Regions from separate parts of the Pseudomonas sp. PS02288 genome, predicted to be linked through region 2. Evidence: predicted binding sites of a transcription regulator. Region 2 holds the regulator's gene; each other region holds the start of a gene.
The links. Region 2 encodes sigma-54, which starts transcription at its own class of promoters, with help from an activator protein. Its sites were predicted from a motif close to ANTGGCATNNANNTTGCTNT; they were not measured.
Positions count from the first base shown of each region.

Region 1 (5,931 bases), on a different contig from region 2:
TATGGATTGTGCTGATCGCCCTGTTTCCCGTCCTGGGGTTGTTCAACTGGTTCGTGATGGGACCGCGGGCGCATCGCCTCGCGCGCTGACCTCAGAACGCCAGTCTGGCCTGCGCCGGCAGGCTGGCGCCTTCCAGCTCCAGCAACAGTGCCTTGCGCGCCAGCCCGCTGGCGTACCCGGTCAGGCTTCCGTCGCTGCCGATCACCCTGTGACAGGGAACGATCACGGCGAGCGGATTGGCGCCATTGGCTGTGCCGACCGCGCGAACGGCGCTGGGCCGACCGATGCGTTCGGCCTGCTGGCGATAACTGCGGGTTTCGCCGAAGGGGATTTCCAGCAGCGCCTGCCACACCGCCCGCTGAAACGTCGTGCCCCGCGGCGCCAACGGCAGGTCGAAACGGCGCCGCCGGCCGCCGAAATACTCGTCCAGTTGCCGACACGCCTCATCCAGCTGGCGTTCCGCTTGCGTCCAGCTCGTCTGCGGCGGCAGATGCGTCTGCTCGTCCATGTGCACAAGGTTCAGTCCGGCGTCGCTGCCGACCAGCAGCAAGCGACCGAGTGGGCTGTCGAGGTAGCGGTAGTGCATGGTCAGGCTCCCGAATAGTTGTGCCAGAGGTGCAGCGCCGCATAGGCTCGCCAGGGGCGCCAGGCCTCTGCGCGGGCCTGGAGCTGGCGGGCGCTGATGCCGGACGCGCCCCACAACGGCGCGTTCAGCAGGCCGAGGTCGGCGGCGGGGAAGGCGTCCGCCGCGCCGAAGCCGCGCAGGGCGATGTATTCGGCGGTCCAGGGGCCGATGCCGGGCAGTTCGCGCAGGCGCCTCACCAGATCCTCCGGGCCGTCTTCCACATGCAATCGCAGCGCACCCTTGGCAACTGCAGCGGCGAAGCGCTGCAGTGTCTGCACCCGTTTGCCGGGCATGCCGATGAGCGCGAGGTCGGCGTCGGCGATCGCGGCGGGCGTGGGAAAGAGCCGCTGTGGCTGGTCAGCCGGCGCGTCGGGCAGCGTTTCGCCGAGACGTTCCACCAGTCGCCGGGTGATGGTCACTGCCGCCTTGACGGTGACTTGCTGGCCGACGATGGCACGCACCGCCTGCTCGAACGGATCGAACGCGGCGGGAAGGCGCAGCGGCGGGTGACCCGCCAGCAGCGGGCCGAGCAGCGCATCGTTGCCCAGGTGCGCGGCGATCCTGCCGAGGTCGGCGTCCAGGTCGAACATCCGGCGCACCTTGGGCACCAGTGCCTGGGTCAGCTCGCGGGCTTCGGCGCCGACGGTCAGCGCCAGGGCGTGCTCGTCGGGCAGCGGGCTGACGGCGAACCAGCTACGCACCTCGCCCAGGCGAAAGCTGCGGGCGTAGCGTTGCTCGTCCAGTAGCTCGACGCCCGGCAGCAGCCGCTGGGCGAAGAAGCGTTGGAAATGCTGCCAGTGCCACGGGGGCAGATAGGGCAGGCGCAACGTTTGGTGGTGGTTGGAGAGGTCGTTCATGGGCGGACTGTAGCAGCGTGGCGCGGCTCGCCTGCAACGAAACGCGCTTTCATACTTGCGCGCGTCCGACAAAAGGCGAGGACGCCGGCGTCGCCGCAAGGTCCATTGAAATGAAGCGGCGGCAGGGTTCGCGGGATGACGCTAACCTGCAGGAACGGGCTTCGGCATGCGCCCCACGGCATGCCACCCGGGAACGTCCGCCAACCGGTCGCTCCGCGCTTCACGCCCCGCTTGATTCCGTACGGCATCGCCGCGTGCCGAGAGGCGTTCGCCTCACGACGAGAAGGTCAATCGAGCCATCGCCTGAGAGGAGTTCATTGCATGAGCACAACCTTCCAAGATGATGTCAGCACCTCCGTACTGCGCCGCATGAAAGAAGGCGGCTTCGACTTTGCCCGCGTCCATCCGATCGAGTTCTACGCCTTGTTCCCCGACGAGGACGGCGCCCGTTCGGCCGCCACGAATTTTCGTGGCGAATCCCTGAATACGCAGATTTCCCCGCTGGATGACGGTATCTGGCACCTGCAGGTCAGCAAGGTGATGTACGCCACCCACGAGGGCATCGACGACTTCGAGCAGGGGCTCGAATCCGTCGTCGAGCCTCTGGGCGGCGTACTCGATGGCTGGGGCGTGACTCAGGAGCTGTCCGCCCCCGGCGCCTGATCCACGCACGCGGGCGCCGGCCTCGGTCGGTGCCCCGCGCTCGACCTGTCGCGACCCTTCCGCCAGACTGGCGACAAACTGGAGGGGCCATGAGCGATATCCTGATTCTTACCCACGCTGATTTCTGTTCACCCGGCCACCTGGCCGAAACGCTCGATGCCCAGGGCCTGGCGTTCGACGTGCTGCGCGTCGATCAGGGCGAACTGGACGGCTACGACCTCGACCGTCCACGCGCCGTAGCGGTGATGGGCGGACCGATGAGCGTCAACGACCCCTTGCCCTGGTTGGTCACCGAAGACGTTGCGTTGCGGCATTTCATCGAGCGCGACATTCCTCTGATCGGCCATTGCCTGGGCGGGCAACTGCTGGCGAAAACGCTCGGTGCCCGCGTCATGCGGATGCCCTACAGCGAGATCGGCTGGCAGACCCTGCGCCGCTGCGATGGCGAGCGTGCCAGCCCATGGCTCGACGGGCTGGCCGACTCTGTGGAGGTGTTCCAGTGGCATGGCGACACCTTCGAGTTGCCGGCCGGTGCGCAACGGCTGTTCGCCAGCGACTGGTGCGGCAACCAGGGTTTCGCCTGGGGTGACAAGGTGCTGGGCCTGCAGGGGCACCCCGAGATGACCGAGGAACTGGTGCGCCTGTGGGTGGGCGATTGGGGCCACCTGCTCGACAGCCGCCAACCCAGTCAGCAAAGCGGCGCTCAGATGCTGGAAAACCTTTCTGCTCGCGTGGGCGCCCTCAATCGGGTGGCCGACGTTTTCTATCGTCACTGGTTGAAACTGGCTCTGCGGGAAACCGTCTGATGGGGAGGAAATAGGTCGGCAAGGTGGGGATGAACAGGAGCTGCCCCGTCCGCCGCAGACGCTTTCAAATGGGGCGTCGTGCTGATCAGGTATTGCCGTGCGTGCGCAGGTTTGGTGCAAGGATATTTGAGTTGTTCTTCAACTCATTGAATTAATTGGTTTTTACCGCTGGCATGAGGCTTGCGATGCTCTTGCTGACCGGACAAGGAGTACGGCATGTCCCGCAATTTTTTTGACGAGATGCACGATGCGAACGGCGACTGCCGGGCGCACTACCGGGAGTTCGCCCGCTGGCTGGCGGAAACGCCTGAAGAGCAACTGGCGCAGCGCCGCCGCGAAGCCGATCTGCTGTTCCACCGTGCCGGTATCACCTTCACCCTTTACGGTGACGAGCAGGGTACCGAGCGACTGATTCCCTTCGACATCATTCCCCGCAGCATTCCCGCGAGCGAATGGCGCATCGTCGAGAAGGGCTGCATTCAGCGCGTCCAGGCGCTGAACATGTTCCTCGCCGACCTCTACCACGAGCAGCGCATCATCAAGGCCGGGATCATTCCCGCCGAGCAGGTGCTGGCGAACGAGGGCTACCAGCTGGCGATGCGCGGGCTGAACCTGCACCGCGATATCTACGCGCACATCGCCGGGGTGGACCTGGTACGCGACGGTGACGGCAGCTACTACGTGCTGGAAGACAATCTGCGCACCCCGAGCGGCGTCAGCTACATGCTCGAAGACCGCAAGATGATGATGCGGCTGTTCCCCGAGCTGTTCTCGGCGCAACGCATCGCCCCGATCGGCCATTACCCGAACATGCTGCTGGACACCCTCAAGTGCTCCAGCCCGCTGGATAACCCCAGCGTCGTAGTGCTGACGCCGGGCCGCTTCAACAGTGCCTACTTCGAGCACGCGTTCCTCGCCCGCGAGATGGGCGTGGAACTGGTGGAAGGTGCGGACCTGTTCGTCCGCGACGAGAAGGTATTCATGCGCACCACCGCCGGCGCGCGCCCGGTGGACGTGATCTACCGCCGCCTCGACGATGCCTTCCTCGACCCGCTGGCGTTCAACCCGGACTCCATGCTCGGCGTGCCCGGGCTGCTGTCGGCCTATCGCTCGGGCAACGTGGTGCTGGCCAACGCCATCGGCACTGGCGTGGCGGACGACAAATCGGTCTATCCGTTCGTCACCGACATGATCCGCTTCTACCTCAGCGAGGAGCCGATCCTGAAGAACGTGCCGACCTGGCAATGCCGCAAGCCGGCCGAGTTGTCCCACGTACTGGCCAACCTGCCTGAGCTGGTGGTCAAGGAAACCCAGGGTTCCGGCGGTTACGGCATGCTGGTCGGCCCGGCTGCCAGCAGCGCCGAGATCGAGGATTTCCGCCAGCGCATCATCGCCCGGCCGGAGGCCTACATCGCGCAGCCAACGCTCAGCCTGTCGACCTGCCCGACCTTCGTCGAGAAGGGCATCGCGCCGCGCCACATCGACCTGCGCCCCTTTGTCCTGACCGGCCGCGAAACGCAGCTGGTTCCCGGCGGTCTTACCCGAGTGGCCTTGCGCGAGGGATCGCTGGTGGTCAACTCGTCGCAGGGCGGTGGAACCAAGGACACCTGGGTAGTGGAGGATTAAGGGAATGCTTTCGAGAACGGCCTCTGACCTGTACTGGATGTCACGTTACCTGGAGCGCGCGGAGAACCTCGCGCGCATGCTCGACGTCAGCTACTCGCTGTCGTTGATGCCGCACGACGGACGCGGCGACGGCCTCGACGAACTGGCGATGCCGCTGCTGATCACCGGCACCTTCGACGATTACCTCGAGCTGCATGGCCAGCTCAACGCCGAGCGCATGCTGCACTTCTTCGCCTTCGATGCGAACAACCCGGCGAGCATCTACAGCTGCCTGGGCGCCGCACGCACCAATGCGCATGCCGTACGCGGGCGCATCACCGCGGACATGTGGGAAAACATCAACGCCACCTGGCTGGAAATGCGCGGCATCGCCCAGCAGGGCCTTGGCGGCTACGGCATCAGCCGGTTCTGCGAGTGGGTCAAGGAGCGTTCGCACCTGTTCCGTGGCGCCACCTTCGGCACCATCATGCGCAGCGATTCCTACCGCTTCATCCGCCTGGGAACCTTCATCGAGCGCGCCGACAACACCCTGCGCCTGCTCGATGCGCGCTATGAGCTGCTCGGCGAGGAAGACGACATCGATGACCGCTCGGCGCGCGCCTACTATCAGTGGAGCGCCTTGCTGCGCGCGTTGTCCTCGTTCGAGGCCTTCGCCGAGATCTACCGCGGCTCGCCGCATGCGCGCAAAGTCGCCGAACTGCTCCTGCTGCGTCCGGACGTGCCACGCTCGCTGCGCGCCTGCCTGGAAGAGCTGAACCTGATCCTTTCCAGCCTGCCCGGCGACAACGGCCGGCCCGCACAACGACTGGCCGCGGAAATGGACGCCCGCCTGCGTTACAGCAGCATCGAAGAAGTGCTCAACGGCGAGGAAGGCCTGCACGGCTGGATCACCGAGTTCATCCAACTGGTGGGCCAGCTCGGAAGCGCCATCCATATTTCCTATCTGGAGGCGGCATGAGACTGTCCATCAGCCACGACACCACCTATCACTACGATGATCAGGTGCGCACCAGCATCCAGTACCTGCGCCTGACGCCCCACGACAGCGAGCGCCAGCACGTACTCAACTGGCAGCTCAGCCTGCCGCGCCCGGTGCGCGCGCAGCTCGATCCCTTCGGTAACATCCTTCACGTGCTGACTGTGGACGAACCGCACGATGACCTGATCATCAGCGCCAGCGGCGAAGTCGACATCGACGAGCACTGCGAAGCGGAGCACGACGACCAGTCGGCGTATCCATACCTGCGCTTCACCCGACTGACCCAGCCGGACGAGGCGCTGCGCGAGTTCGCCCACCAGCAGTGCAACAGCCACCGCGATCGCGATGCGCTGATCCGCCTGATGAATGCACTGA
Region 1 is NZ_JASCPA010000001.1:231,862-237,792, forward strand. It holds gene QMX85_RS01070 (PLDc N-terminal domain-containing protein) at 1-89, shown strand, start outside; gene QMX85_RS01075 (methylated-DNA--[protein]-cysteine S-methyltransferase) at 92-586, opposite strand; gene QMX85_RS01080 (DNA-3-methyladenine glycosylase) at 589-1,482, opposite strand; gene QMX85_RS01085 (ribonuclease E inhibitor RraB) at 1,804-2,145, shown strand; gene QMX85_RS01090 (type 1 glutamine amidotransferase) at 2,235-2,951, shown strand; gene QMX85_RS01095 (circularly permuted type 2 ATP-grasp protein) at 3,168-4,577, shown strand; gene QMX85_RS01100 (alpha-E domain-containing protein) at 4,582-5,535, shown strand; gene QMX85_RS01105 (transglutaminase family protein) at 5,532-5,931, shown strand, end outside.
Region 1: QMX85_RS01095 (circularly permuted type 2 ATP-grasp protein) is a predicted target of sigma-54. The motif match lies at 3,119-3,138, and genes of this name have one in related genera.

Region 2 (5,931 bases):
GAGCCTGCGAGTTGATCCTCGCCAGCAAGGGTCGCGTGGTGGTGCTCGGCATGGGCAAGTCCGGCCACATTGGCCGCAAGATCGCCGCCACCCTGGCGAGCACCGGCACCACATCGTTCTTCGTCCACCCCGCCGAGGCCAGCCATGGCGACATGGGCATGATCACCGGCGATGACGTAGTGCTGGCGCTGTCGAACTCCGGCACCGCCGCCGAAATCGTCACCTTGCTGCCGCTGATCAAGCGCCTCGGGATCAAGCTGATCGGCATGACCGGCAATCCGCAATCGCTGCTCGCGCTCGCCTCCGACGTACACCTGGACGCCGGCGTCGACAAGGAAGCCTGCCCGCTGAGCCTGGCGCCAACCTCCTCCACCACCGCCGCGCTGGTCCTCGGCGATGCGCTGGCAATCGCCTTGATGGAAGCGCGCGGCTTCACCGCCGAACAATTCGCCTTCTCCCATCCCGGCGGCGCGCTGGGCCGGCGCCTGCTGCTCAAGGTCGAGAACGTGATGCACAGCGGCGCGGCGCTGCCGCAGGTGGCCAAGGGCACGTCGCTGCGCCAGGCGCTGCTGGAAATGAGCCAGAAGGGACTGGGCATGACGGCGGTGACCGATACGGAGGGTCACCTCGCCGGAATCTTCACCGACGGCGACCTGCGCCGCGCGCTGGACCGTGACCTGGACATTCGCCAGGCGCTGATCGACGAGGTCATGACCGTGCATGGCAAGACCGCGCGCCCCGACATGCTCGCCGCCGAGGCGCTTAAGATCATGGAAGACAACAAGATCAGCGCGCTGGTGGTGGTCGACGAGGCCGACAAGCCGATTGGCGCGTTCAACCTGGGCGATCTGCTGCGCGCGGGGGTGATGTGATGGGCGATGCCGACCTGCTGCAACGCGCCCGGGCGATCAAGCTGGCGATCTTCGATGTCGATGGCGTGCTCACCGACGGCAAGCTGTACTTCCTCACCGATGGCAGCGAATTCAAGACGTTCAACACGCTGGACGGCCACGGCATCAAGATGCTGATCGGCTCCGGCGTGAGTACCGCAATCATCAGCGGACGCAAGACGCCGGTGGTCGAGCGCCGCGCGCAGAACCTGGGCATCCAGCACCTTTATCAGGGTCGCGAAGACAAACTGGTGGTGCTCGACGAACTGCTCGGCCAACTCGGCCTGGACTACGCGCAGGTTGCCTACCTAGGTGACGACCTCCCCGACCTGCCGGTGATTCGCCGGGTGGGTCTGGGCATGGCGGTGGCCAGCGCCGACAGCTTCGTTCGCCAGCATGCCCACGGCGTCACCCGCGCCCGCGGCGGCGAAGGGGCGGCGCGCGAATTCTGCGAGTTCATCATGGCCGCCCAGGGCACGCTCGACGCCGCCCAGTCGGCTTATCTCTGAGGTCCTGCGATGCTCCGTAAACTGCGCACCTTCGGCCCCCTGACCCTATTCGCCGCACTGCTCGTGGCGCTCGGCTACTGGAACATCCGCCCGGAGACCTTCCTCGACCGGCCAGGTGCCAAGGTCGACGAGGCCGAGATCGATTTCTACGCGGACAACGCCCGCACCCTGCAGTACCAGCCCGACGGCAAGTTGCAGTACGAGATGACCGCGACCAAGCTGGAACACGTCAAGGCCAGTGACATCACCCTGGTCAGCGCGCCGGACCTGATGCTCTATCGCGGCACGGACCTGCCTTGGCATGTGCGCAGCGACCGCGCGGAAGTCGCCTCCGGCGGCACCCAGGCCGAGCTGATCGACGCCGTTCGCGTCGAGCGAACCGACGCCAAGGGCCGCCCGACGGTCCTCACCACCAGCCGCCTGACCGTATTCCCCAAGCAGCAATATGCGCAGACCGAGCAAGCCGTTAGAATCGACGCCGCCAACGGGGTGACCACGGCAAATGGAATGAAAGCGTATCTGAATGACAACAGGATGACCCTGAAGTCCAACGTAAGAGGCCAGTATGAGGCTCGTTAACAGTTTCTCCCTCCGTGCTCTTCCCCTGTTGATCAGCCTGGGCGGCGCGCTAGGAAGCGCAGGCGCATGGGCCCTCCCCTCCGACCGCGACCAGCCGATCCGCGTCCAGGCGGACAGCGCCGAGCTCGACGACAAGCAGGGCGTCGCCGTGTACCGCGGCGGCGTGGTGATCACCCAGGGCACCCTGAAGATCACCGGCGATACGGTCACCATCACCCAGGACAAGAACGGCGACATCAAGGTCTTCACCTCGGTCGGCCGGCCCGCCTACTACGAGCAGAAGCCGGCGCCCGACAAGCCGCTGGTCAAGGCCTATGGCCTGACCATCCAGTACTTCGCCGACAACGAACGTATCGTCCTGATCGACCAGGCCAAGGTCGTGCAGCAGGGCAATACCTTCCAGGGCGAGAAGATCGTCTATGACACCCAGCGGCAGATCGTGAATGCCGGTCGCGCGACCGGCAACAACGTCACCGCGCCGCGTCCGCGGGTGGACATGGTGATCCAGCCGAAGAAAAAAGAGCAGCAGGGGCAACCCCAGTAATGGCCACACTGAAAGCCCAGCACCTGGCGAAGAGCTACAAGGGGCGCCAGGTCGTCCGTGACGTCAGCCTGTCGATCGAAAGCGGCCAGGTGGTCGGCCTGCTCGGCCCCAACGGCGCCGGCAAGACCACCTGCTTCTACATGATCGTCGGCCTGGTGCAGGCCGATCAGGGGCGCGTGCTGATCGATGATCAGGACGTCAGCCATCAGCCTATGCACGGCCGCGCCCGCGCCGGCATCGGCTACCTGCCGCAGGAAGCCTCGATCTTTCGCAAGCTCAGCGTCGCCGACAACATCATGGCGATCCTTGAGACCCGCAAGGACCTCGACGGCGCCGGCCGGCGCAACGCGCTGGAAGACCTGCTGCAGGAGTTTCATATCAGCCACATCCGCGACAACCGCGGCATGAGCCTGTCCGGTGGCGAGCGTCGCCGCGTCGAGATCGCCCGCGCCCTGGCGACCTCGCCGAAGTTCATTCTCCTCGATGAGCCCTTCGCCGGCGTCGACCCGATCTCCGTGGGCGACATCAAGCAGATCATCCATCACCTGAAGAACAAGGGCATCGGCGTCCTGATCACCGATCACAACGTCCGCGAGACCCTCGACATCTGCGAGACCGCCTACATCGTCAATGACGGCCGGCTGATCGCCGAAGGCGACGCCGAAACGATCCTGGCCAACCAGATCGTCAAAGAGGTGTATCTGGGCCACGAGTTTCGTCTGTAGCGAAGGCTTTTCGCTACGGAAAGGTTCCCCATCTCTGGAAAATCATTCTAAAATCGGGCATATAATTTGCTTCCGGCAGCGCTCCGGCGCTCAGCAGTGCACAGGCGTTAGACGCCGGTAATCAAGGTCTGCCATGAAACCATCGCTCGTTCTCAAGATGGGCCAGCAGCTGACGATGACTCCTCAGCTGCAACAGGCCATTCGCTTGCTCCAACTGTCCACCCTGGACCTGCAACAGGAAATCCAGGAGGCACTGGAGTCCAACCCGATGCTCGAGCGTCAGGAGGAAGGCGAGGACTTCGACAACACCGACCCTCTTGCCGACGGCGATGCCCTGCCCAATCCCGGCACCCAGGAAGTGGCATTCCAGGAATCCACCGTACCCACCGTGGAGAACCTCGAAGAGGGCGACTGGCACGACAGCGAACGCATCCCCAGCGAACTCCCCGTCGACACCGCTTGGGAAGACGTCTACCAGACCAGCGCCAGCAGCCTGCCGAGCAATGACGACGATGAGTGGGATTTCACCTCGCGCACGTCCAGCGGCGAGAGCCTGCAGAGCCACCTGCTCTGGCAACTCAATCTGGCGCCGATGTCGGACACCGACCGGCTGATCGCCGTGACGCTGATCGACTGCATCAACGACCAGGGTTACCTGGAAGAATCCCTGGCGGACATCACCGAAGGCTTCGATCCGGAGCTCGACATCGAGCTCGACGAAGTCGAGGCCGTTCTGCACCGCATCCAGCAGTTCGAGCCGGCCGGCATCGCCGCCCGCGACCTCAGTGAATGCCTGCTCCTGCAACTGCGCCAGCTACCGCCGAAGACCCCGTGGCTGAGCGAGGCGCAACGCCTGGTCGGCGACTACCTGGAGCTGCTTGGCAGTCGCGACTACAGCCAGCTGATGCGGCGCATGAAGCTCAAGGAAGACGAGCTTCGGCAGATCATCGAACTGATCCAGAGCCTCAACCCGCGGCCCGGCTCGCAGATCGAAGCCAGCGAACCCGAATACGTGGTGCCCGACGTCATCGTGCGCAAGCACAACGAGCGCTGGCTGGTCGAGCTGAACCAGGAAGCGGTGCCGCGCCTGCGGGTCAACCCCCACTACGCCGGCTTCGTTCGCCGCGCCGACTCCAGTGCCGACAACACTTTCATGCGCAATCAGCTGCAGGAAGCGCGCTGGTTCATCAAGAGCCTGCAGAGCCGCAACGAAACGCTGATGAAGGTCGCGACTCAGATCGTCGAACACCAGCGCGGCTTCCTTGAGTACGGCGAGGAAGCGATGAAGCCGCTGGTTCTGCACGACATCGCCGAAGCCGTGGGCATGCACGAATCGACGATTTCCCGCGTCACCACGCAGAAGTTCATGCACACCCCGCGTGGCATCTACGAACTGAAATACTTTTTCTCCAGCCACGTCAGCACCTCGGAAGGGGGCGAATGCTCGTCCACCGCGATCCGCGCGATCATCAAGAAACTGGTCGCCGCGGAAAACGCGAAAAAGCCGTTGAGCGACAGCAAGATCGCTGGTTTACTGGAAGCACAGGGCATTCAGGTGGCACGCCGCACAGTCGCCAAGTACCGCGAATCGCTGGGCATAGCGCCTTCGAGCGAACGCAAGCGACTGATGTAGTCAGCCCCGTAACGAAGGCACCCGCCTTCCCCTGCTCCGGATAGCCGGAGAGCGGCAAAAGAGCCTCAAACGCCAGATTTTCGGTGGCAGGCCCGTCAGCCTGTCTCTTCTAAGCGGCAACAAGGAGAAGCGGTATGCAAGTCAACATCAGTGGCCATCAACTGGATGTGACCGACGCCCTACGCGACTATATCGAGGAGAAATTCAGTCGCCTTGAGCGACACTTCGACAAGATCACCAACGTTCAGGTGATCATGGAAGTCGAAAAGCTGAAACAGAAAATCGAAGCCACCCTGCGCATCGCCGGGGGCGAAGTGGTCGCCAATGCGGAGCATGACGACATGTACGCGGCCATCGACTTGCTGGTCGACAAACTGGATCGCCAGCTGATCAAGCACAAGGAAAAGCAACTGAACCGCCAGCAAGGTGCTGCGGCTCGCTGACCCTCCCCTATGATCCGACTTGAAAATATCCTGACCCCCGGTCGCGCCCTCGTCGGCGTGCCGGGCGGCAGCAAGAAACGTGTACTCGAGCAGATCGCCCAACTGATCGCCCGCGAGTTACCGACCCTAGAAACCCAGGACATCTTCGAAAGCCTGGTTGCCCGCGAAAAGCTCGGTTCCACCGGCTTCGGCAACGGTATCGCCATTCCCCACTGCCGTCTCGCCGGCTGCGAATCGCCGATCAGCGCGGTCATGCACCTGGAAACGGCGGTCGACTTCGACGCCATTGACGGTGCGCCGGTGGACCTGCTATTCGTCCTGCTGGTGCCGCAGGCGGCCACCGATGAACACCTCGAATTGCTCCGCCAGATAGCCAGCATGCTCGACCGTGCCGAGGTGCGCGAGCGCCTGCGTGCGGCGGATAGCAGCGAGGCCCTGTATCAGGTCGTGGTGGACGTACAGAGCGGGCACTAAGACCAACCTATGCGTCTGATCATCGTCAGCGGCAGATCCGGATCGGGCAAGAGCACCGCGCTCGACGTGCTGGAAGACAGCGGCTTCTATTGCATCGACAACCTCCCAGCCGGCCTGCTGCCAGAGCTCGCCGA
Region 2 is NZ_JASCPA010000078.1:7,331-13,261, forward strand. It holds gene QMX85_RS21480 (KpsF/GutQ family sugar-phosphate isomerase) at 1-872, shown strand, start outside; gene QMX85_RS21485 (HAD family hydrolase) at 872-1,399, shown strand; gene lptC (LPS export ABC transporter periplasmic protein LptC) at 1,409-1,978, shown strand; gene lptA (lipopolysaccharide transport periplasmic protein LptA) at 1,965-2,522, shown strand; gene lptB (LPS export ABC transporter ATP-binding protein) at 2,522-3,247, shown strand; gene QMX85_RS21505 (RNA polymerase factor sigma-54) at 3,381-4,880, shown strand; gene raiA (ribosome-associated translation inhibitor RaiA) at 5,015-5,323, shown strand; gene ptsN (PTS IIA-like nitrogen regulatory protein PtsN) at 5,333-5,797, shown strand; gene rapZ (RNase adapter RapZ) at 5,807-5,931, shown strand, end outside.

Region 3 (5,931 bases), on a different contig from region 2:
GGCCTCGACCTGTCGGCCGGTCTGGTCCGCGTACACGGCAAGGGCAACAAGGTCCGCGAGCTGCCCGTCGGTCGCTACGCGCGTCACGCGCTGGACACCTGGCTCGGCCTGCGCGCCCTGGCCAATCCGGCGGACCGCGCGGTATTCATCAGCCGCCAGGGACAGCGCCTGGGCGCGCGCGCGATCCGCCAACGCGTGCATCTGGCCGGCGTGCGCGAGCTGGGTCAGCACGTGCATCCGCACATGCTGCGCCACTCGTTCGCCAGCCACATGCTGGAGTCTTCGCAGGACCTGCGTGCGGTGCAGGAGCTGCTCGGCCACGCCGACATCGCGACCACGCAGATCTACACGCACCTGGACTTCCAGCACCTGTCGAAGGTCTATGACAGTGCCCACCCGCGGGCGAAGAGGCGCAGCGAACCCGAATGAGCATCCAACTGGTCACCTTCGATCTCGACGACACCCTGTGGGATAACCGCCCGGTGATCGTCGCCGCCGAGCGCAGCATGCGCGACTGGCTCAACCTCCACGCGCCGCGCCTGGGCGCGTTGCCGGTCGATCATCTGTGGGGCATCCGCTCGCGCCTGGTGGAAGCCGAGCCCGGCCTCAGGTACCGCCTCAGCGAACTGCGCCGGCGCACGCTGTTCCATGCGCTGGCGGAACTGGGTCACGGCGAATGCGAGGCGCGCGAACTCGCCGAGGGCGCCTTCCAGACCATGCTCGATGCCCGTCACCAGATCACCTTCTTTCCGGACACCATCGCCACCCTGGAGCAACTTGCAGGACGCTATGCGCTGGCGGTGATCACCAACGGCAACGCCGATGTCCGCCGCCTGGGCCTGGCCGACTATTTTCGCTTCGCCCTCTGCGCCGAGGAGCTCGGCGTCGGCAAGCCCGATCCGCACCCGTTCCAGGAAGCGCTTCGCCGCGCCGATGCCCAGGCTGAGCGTGCCGTGCATGTTGGCGACCACCCCGGCGACGACATTCTCGGTGCCCAGGCGGCCGGGATGCGCGCGGTCTGGTACAACCCGCTCGGCAACGCCTGGGAACAACCGGGCGCCCCGGATGCGCAGATTCGCAGCCTGACCGAGCTGCCGGAGCTGCTGGACACCTGGAACCGCGACTGAGCCGAACGCCAGCCATGAAAAAGCCCGCGACATGGCGGGCTTTTTCATGGCTGGACAGGCTCAGATGGGGCGGCTGCCGTACTTGCTGTCCGGCTTCTTGGGCGGATCGGCGACCACGTTGGGCTCCACTTCCTGCACCTTGCCACCGCGCGCGAGGAACTCTTCCATCGCTCTGGCCAGGGCGTCACGCTCCTTCTGCTTGGCTTCGACGCTGGGCAGCTCTTCGGGCTCGACGGCTGCCTTGGCCTTCTTGCCGGCCGGGGCAGGGGTCTCACTCTCACTGTCTTCGCTATCGACGTCTTCGGCAGCGGCGAGCTCCTCGCCTTCGTCCTCGTCGGTTCCTTCCAGTTCGTCCTGTTCCAGTTCTTCGTCGCTCATGTTCGACCTCACGCTCGCGATAAGCAGGTTGTTATGGTCCCGCCGCTGCACTGCGCGACAGGAAAAAATCAGCAAACTTCGCCATGCAGGGTAGCGATCAACCGCCGTGCACCGCCCTGGTCGCGGTGCTCACCGAGGTAGACACCTTGCCAGGTCCCCAGCGCCAACTCACCCGACGCTATCGGCAGACTCAGCTGGCAGCCCAGCAGGCTCGCCTTGAAGTGCGCCGGCAGATCGTCGGGGCCTTCGTAATCGTGTTCGTAGCCGTCGGCCCCCTGCGGCACTAGACGGTTGAAGAACCGCTCGAAGTCGCGACGCACCGCAGCGTCGGCATTCTCGTTGACGCTCAACGATGCCGACGTGTGCTGCAGCCACAGGTGTAACAGACCAACCCGATAACGGGACAGTTCCGGCAGGACGCTCAGCACTTCGTCGGTTATCAGGTGGAAACCACGCGGACGCGCCCGCAAGGTGATCGATCGCTGCAGCCACATCTGGCGTTCTCCCCTTTTGGCGGGCGCATTCTAGCGCGACGCCGGAAAAAACAAAGGCCAGCCAGGGCCTCAATTTAGCCGGTGGTGGCGACCTTCACCGCATGCTGCGATCTCTGTATAGCAAGGCGGTGGCCGTTTCGCAGGCAAAAAAAAGCCCGGCGAACCGGGCTTTGCTTCGTCAAGCGTATTACAGGTTGTAGCCGCGCTCGTTGTGCTCGGCGAGGTCGAGACCAACGGTCTCGGTCTCGTCGCTGACACGCAGGCCGATAACCAGATCGAGAACCTTGAGGATCACGAAGGTCACGATGCCGGTGTAGACAACGGTGAAGGCAACGCCTTTGAACTGGATGAACAGCTGAGCGGCGATGTCTTCGACGGTGCCGAAGCCACCCAGAGCCGGAGCGGCGAAGACGCCGGTCAGCAGAGCGCCGATGATGCCGCCGATGCCGTGCACGCCGAAGGCGTCCAGGGAGTCGTCGTAGCCCAGTTTGCGTTTCAGGCTGGTGGCGCAGAAGAAGCAGATCACGCCGGCGACCAGACCGATCACCAGGGCTCCCATCGGGCCGACGGTGCCGGCGGCCGGGGTGATGGCGACCAGACCGGCAACCACACCGGAAGCGATGCCCAGGGCGCTCGGCTTACCGTGGGTCAGCCACTCGGCGAACATCCAGCCCAGAGCAGCGGCGGCGGTAGCGATCTGGGTGACCAGCATGGCCATGCCCGCGGTGCCGTTGGCAGCTACAGCGGAGCCGGCGTTGAAGCCGAACCAGCCGATCCAGAGCATGGCGGCGCCGACCAGGGTGTAGCCCAGGTTGTGCGGTGCCATCGGAGTGGACGGGTAGCCTTTACGCTTGCCGAGCACGATGCAGGCAACCAGACCCGCAATACCGGCGTTGATGTGCACTACGGTGCCGCCCGCGAAGTCCAGCACGCCCCAGTCCCACAGCAGACCACCGTTGCCGCTCCACACCATGTGGGCGATCGGTGCGTACACCAGGGTGAACCACACGACCATGAAGATCAGCATGGCGGAGAATTTCATGCGCTCGGCGAAGGCGCCGACGATGAGGGCCGGGGTGATGATCGCGAAGGTCATCTGGAAGGTGATGAACACGCTTTCCGGGAAGGCCGAGGTCAGGCTGTCGACGGTCAGGCCGCTGAGGAAGACGCGCGACAGGCCACCCACGAAGGAGTTGAAGTTGACGACGCCCTGCTCCATACCGGTGGTATCGAACGCCAGGCTATAGCCGTAAACAACCCAGACGATGCTGATCAGGCCAGTGATGGCGAAACACTGCATCATTACCGAGAGAATGTTTTTCGAACGCACCATGCCGCCGTAGAACAGCGCCAGGCCGGGGATGGTCATGAACAGCACGAGAGCCGTGGCAGTCAGCATCCAGGCGGTATCGCCAGAGTTCAGGGTAACTTCCTGAGCCATGGCCAGACCGGGGGTGAAAAGGGACAAAAGGGCTCCAAGCCCTGCGAACTGACGCAGAGTCATCTGTATATCTCCTGGGTCGGGGTCGGGGGCTTAAATCGCGTCTGTGCCGGTCTCGCCGGTACGGATACGGATAGCCTGTTCGAGGTTCACCACGAAAATCTTGCCATCGCCGATCTTGCCGGTGTTGGCGGCCTTGGTGATGGCTTCGATGACGCGGTCCAGCTGATCGTCAGCGATGGCTACGTCGATCTTCACCTTGGGCAGAAAGTCGACGACGTATTCGGCGCCGCGATACAGCTCGGTGTGACCTTTCTGGCGACCGAAGCCTTTGACTTCAGTGACCGTGATGCCCTGCACGCCGATCTCCGACAGCGACTCGCGCACGTCGTCCAGCTTGAACGGTTTGATGATGGCAGTGACTAGCTTCATAACTATCTCCCGTGTAAATGACTTGCCCCAGGAACAGATGACCTGAACCAAGTCTATGCGCAGTGTCTGGCTTTGTAACGCGTCGCGGCCCTGGCTCGGCCGCGCCGACATCAACCTACCGTTCCCGACGAAGCATTCTCCCCCGCTTCGCCTAACGCACCGGAACTGCATCGGTGCACGCGTCACAGGCAGCTAAGCAGAAAGCTTGCCATCTACGGCGATAGACGGTTTTTGGGGCCTCGCGGGCGGATCTGTCGACAATAGAGTCGCCCAAATCGTCAATGCGCACCAAAACAGAGCGCACACCGCAGAGAGCATGCGCGATAAACGTGCGCTTATGCCTCAAGGCCGGGAATTTCCGGCGCCATGATAGACTCCGCCGCCACTGTCACCGGAATAAGCCCATGTTGCCGCCCAAAGCCCTGCTCGATGCCCTCAGCACCCATGCTTCGCGACTGTTCAATGGCGAGCGCCCCGTTCAGCGCGAAGAGTTCGAATCGCAGCTCAAGGCGTTGCTGCAAAGCACCTTCAGCAAGCTCGATCTGGTCAGCCGCGACGAATTCGACGGCCAGATGATTGTGCTCGCACGCACCCGCGCTCGCCTCGAAGCCCTGGAAAGTAAGGTTCTCGAACTCGAAGAACGCTTGGCGAAAGAGTCCCCTCCCGCCGCCGAGTGAATCGCGCTCGGCGAGCGGCATGTCATCAAGGAGTGATGCATGTCCCTGGCCATTGTCCACAGCCGCGCCCAGGTCGGCGTGGAAGCCCCGCCCGTCACCGTCGAGGCTCATCTGGCGAACGGCCTGCCGTCCTTGGCGCTGGTGGGCCTGCCGGAAACCGCGGTCAAGGAAAGCAAGGACCGCGTGCGCAGCGCCATCCTGAACTCGGGCTTCGACTTTCCACCCCGCAGAATCACCCTGAACCTGGCTCCGGCCGACCTGCCCAAGGACGGCGGCCGCTTCGACCTGGCCATCGCGCTAGGTATTCTCGCCGCCAGCGGACAACTTCCGGTAGAAAGCCTGGCCAACTGCGAATGTCTTGGCGAACTGGCACTTTCCGGCGCAGTACGGCCGGTGCAGGGCGTGTTGCCCGCCGCACTGGCCGCCCGCGCGGCCGGGCGCGCCCTGGTCGTGGCGAAGGCCAACGCCGAGGAGGCCAGCCTGGCGTCCGGGCTGGTGGTCTTCGCCGCCGACCATCTGCTGGAACTGGCCGCCCATTTCAGCGCGAAGACTCCGCTGGCGCCGTTCCAGGCGCAGGGTCTGCTGCGCCGCCTGCAGCCCTACCCCGACCTTGCGGACGTACAGGGGCAGATCGCCGCCAAGCGCGCGCTGCTGGTCGCCGCGGCCGGATCGCACAACCTGCTGCTGAGTGGCCCGCCGGGAACCGGCAAGACCCTGCTGGCCAGCCGTTTACCGGGACTGCTGCCCGCGCTGGACGAGCGCGAGGCGCTGGAAGTCGCCGCCATCCACTCCGTGGCCAGCCACACGCCGCTGGAAGCCTGGCCGCAGCGTCCGTTTCGGCATCCGCACCATAGCGCTTCGGCACCGGCGCTGGTCGGCGGCGGCAGTCGCCCGCGCCCCGGCGAAATCACCCTGGCTCACCAGGGCGTCCTGTTTCTCGACGAATTGCCGGAGTTCGACCGCAAGGTCCTGGAAGTCCTCCGGGAGCCCCTGGAAAGTGGCGAAATCGTCATTGCCCGGGCCAACGACAAGGTGCGTTTTCCTGCACGCTTCCAGCTGGTCGCGGCGATGAATCCCTGCCCGTGCGGCTACCTCGGCGACCCCAGCGCACGTTGCCGTTGCTCCTCCGAGCAGATCCAGCGCTATCGCGGCAAGCTGTCCGGGCCGCTGCTCGACCGCATCGACCTGCACGTCGCCGTGCTGCGCGAGCCGATGGCCCTGGATACCGCCCCGCGACACGGCATGGGCAGCCACGAGGCGGCAGCCATCGTCGCCGCGGCGCGCCAGAGGCAACTGCGGCGCCAGGGCATGGCCAACGCGTTCCTCGACCTGCAGGGGCTGCGGGAACACTGCCTGCTGAGCGCGGAGGACCGCCTCTGGTT
Region 3 is NZ_JASCPA010000017.1:37,163-43,093, reverse strand. It holds gene xerC (tyrosine recombinase XerC) at 1-429, shown strand, start outside; gene QMX85_RS09370 (HAD family hydrolase) at 426-1,127, shown strand; gene sutA (transcriptional regulator SutA) at 1,188-1,505, opposite strand; gene QMX85_RS09360 (secondary thiamine-phosphate synthase enzyme YjbQ) at 1,574-1,999, opposite strand; gene QMX85_RS09355 (ammonium transporter) at 2,187-3,503, opposite strand; gene glnK (P-II family nitrogen regulator) at 3,534-3,872, opposite strand; gene QMX85_RS09345 (accessory factor UbiK family protein) at 4,277-4,549, shown strand; gene QMX85_RS09340 (YifB family Mg chelatase-like AAA ATPase) at 4,589-5,931, shown strand, end outside.
Region 3: glnK (P-II family nitrogen regulator) is a predicted target of sigma-54. The motif match lies at 4,066-4,085, and genes of this name have one in related genera.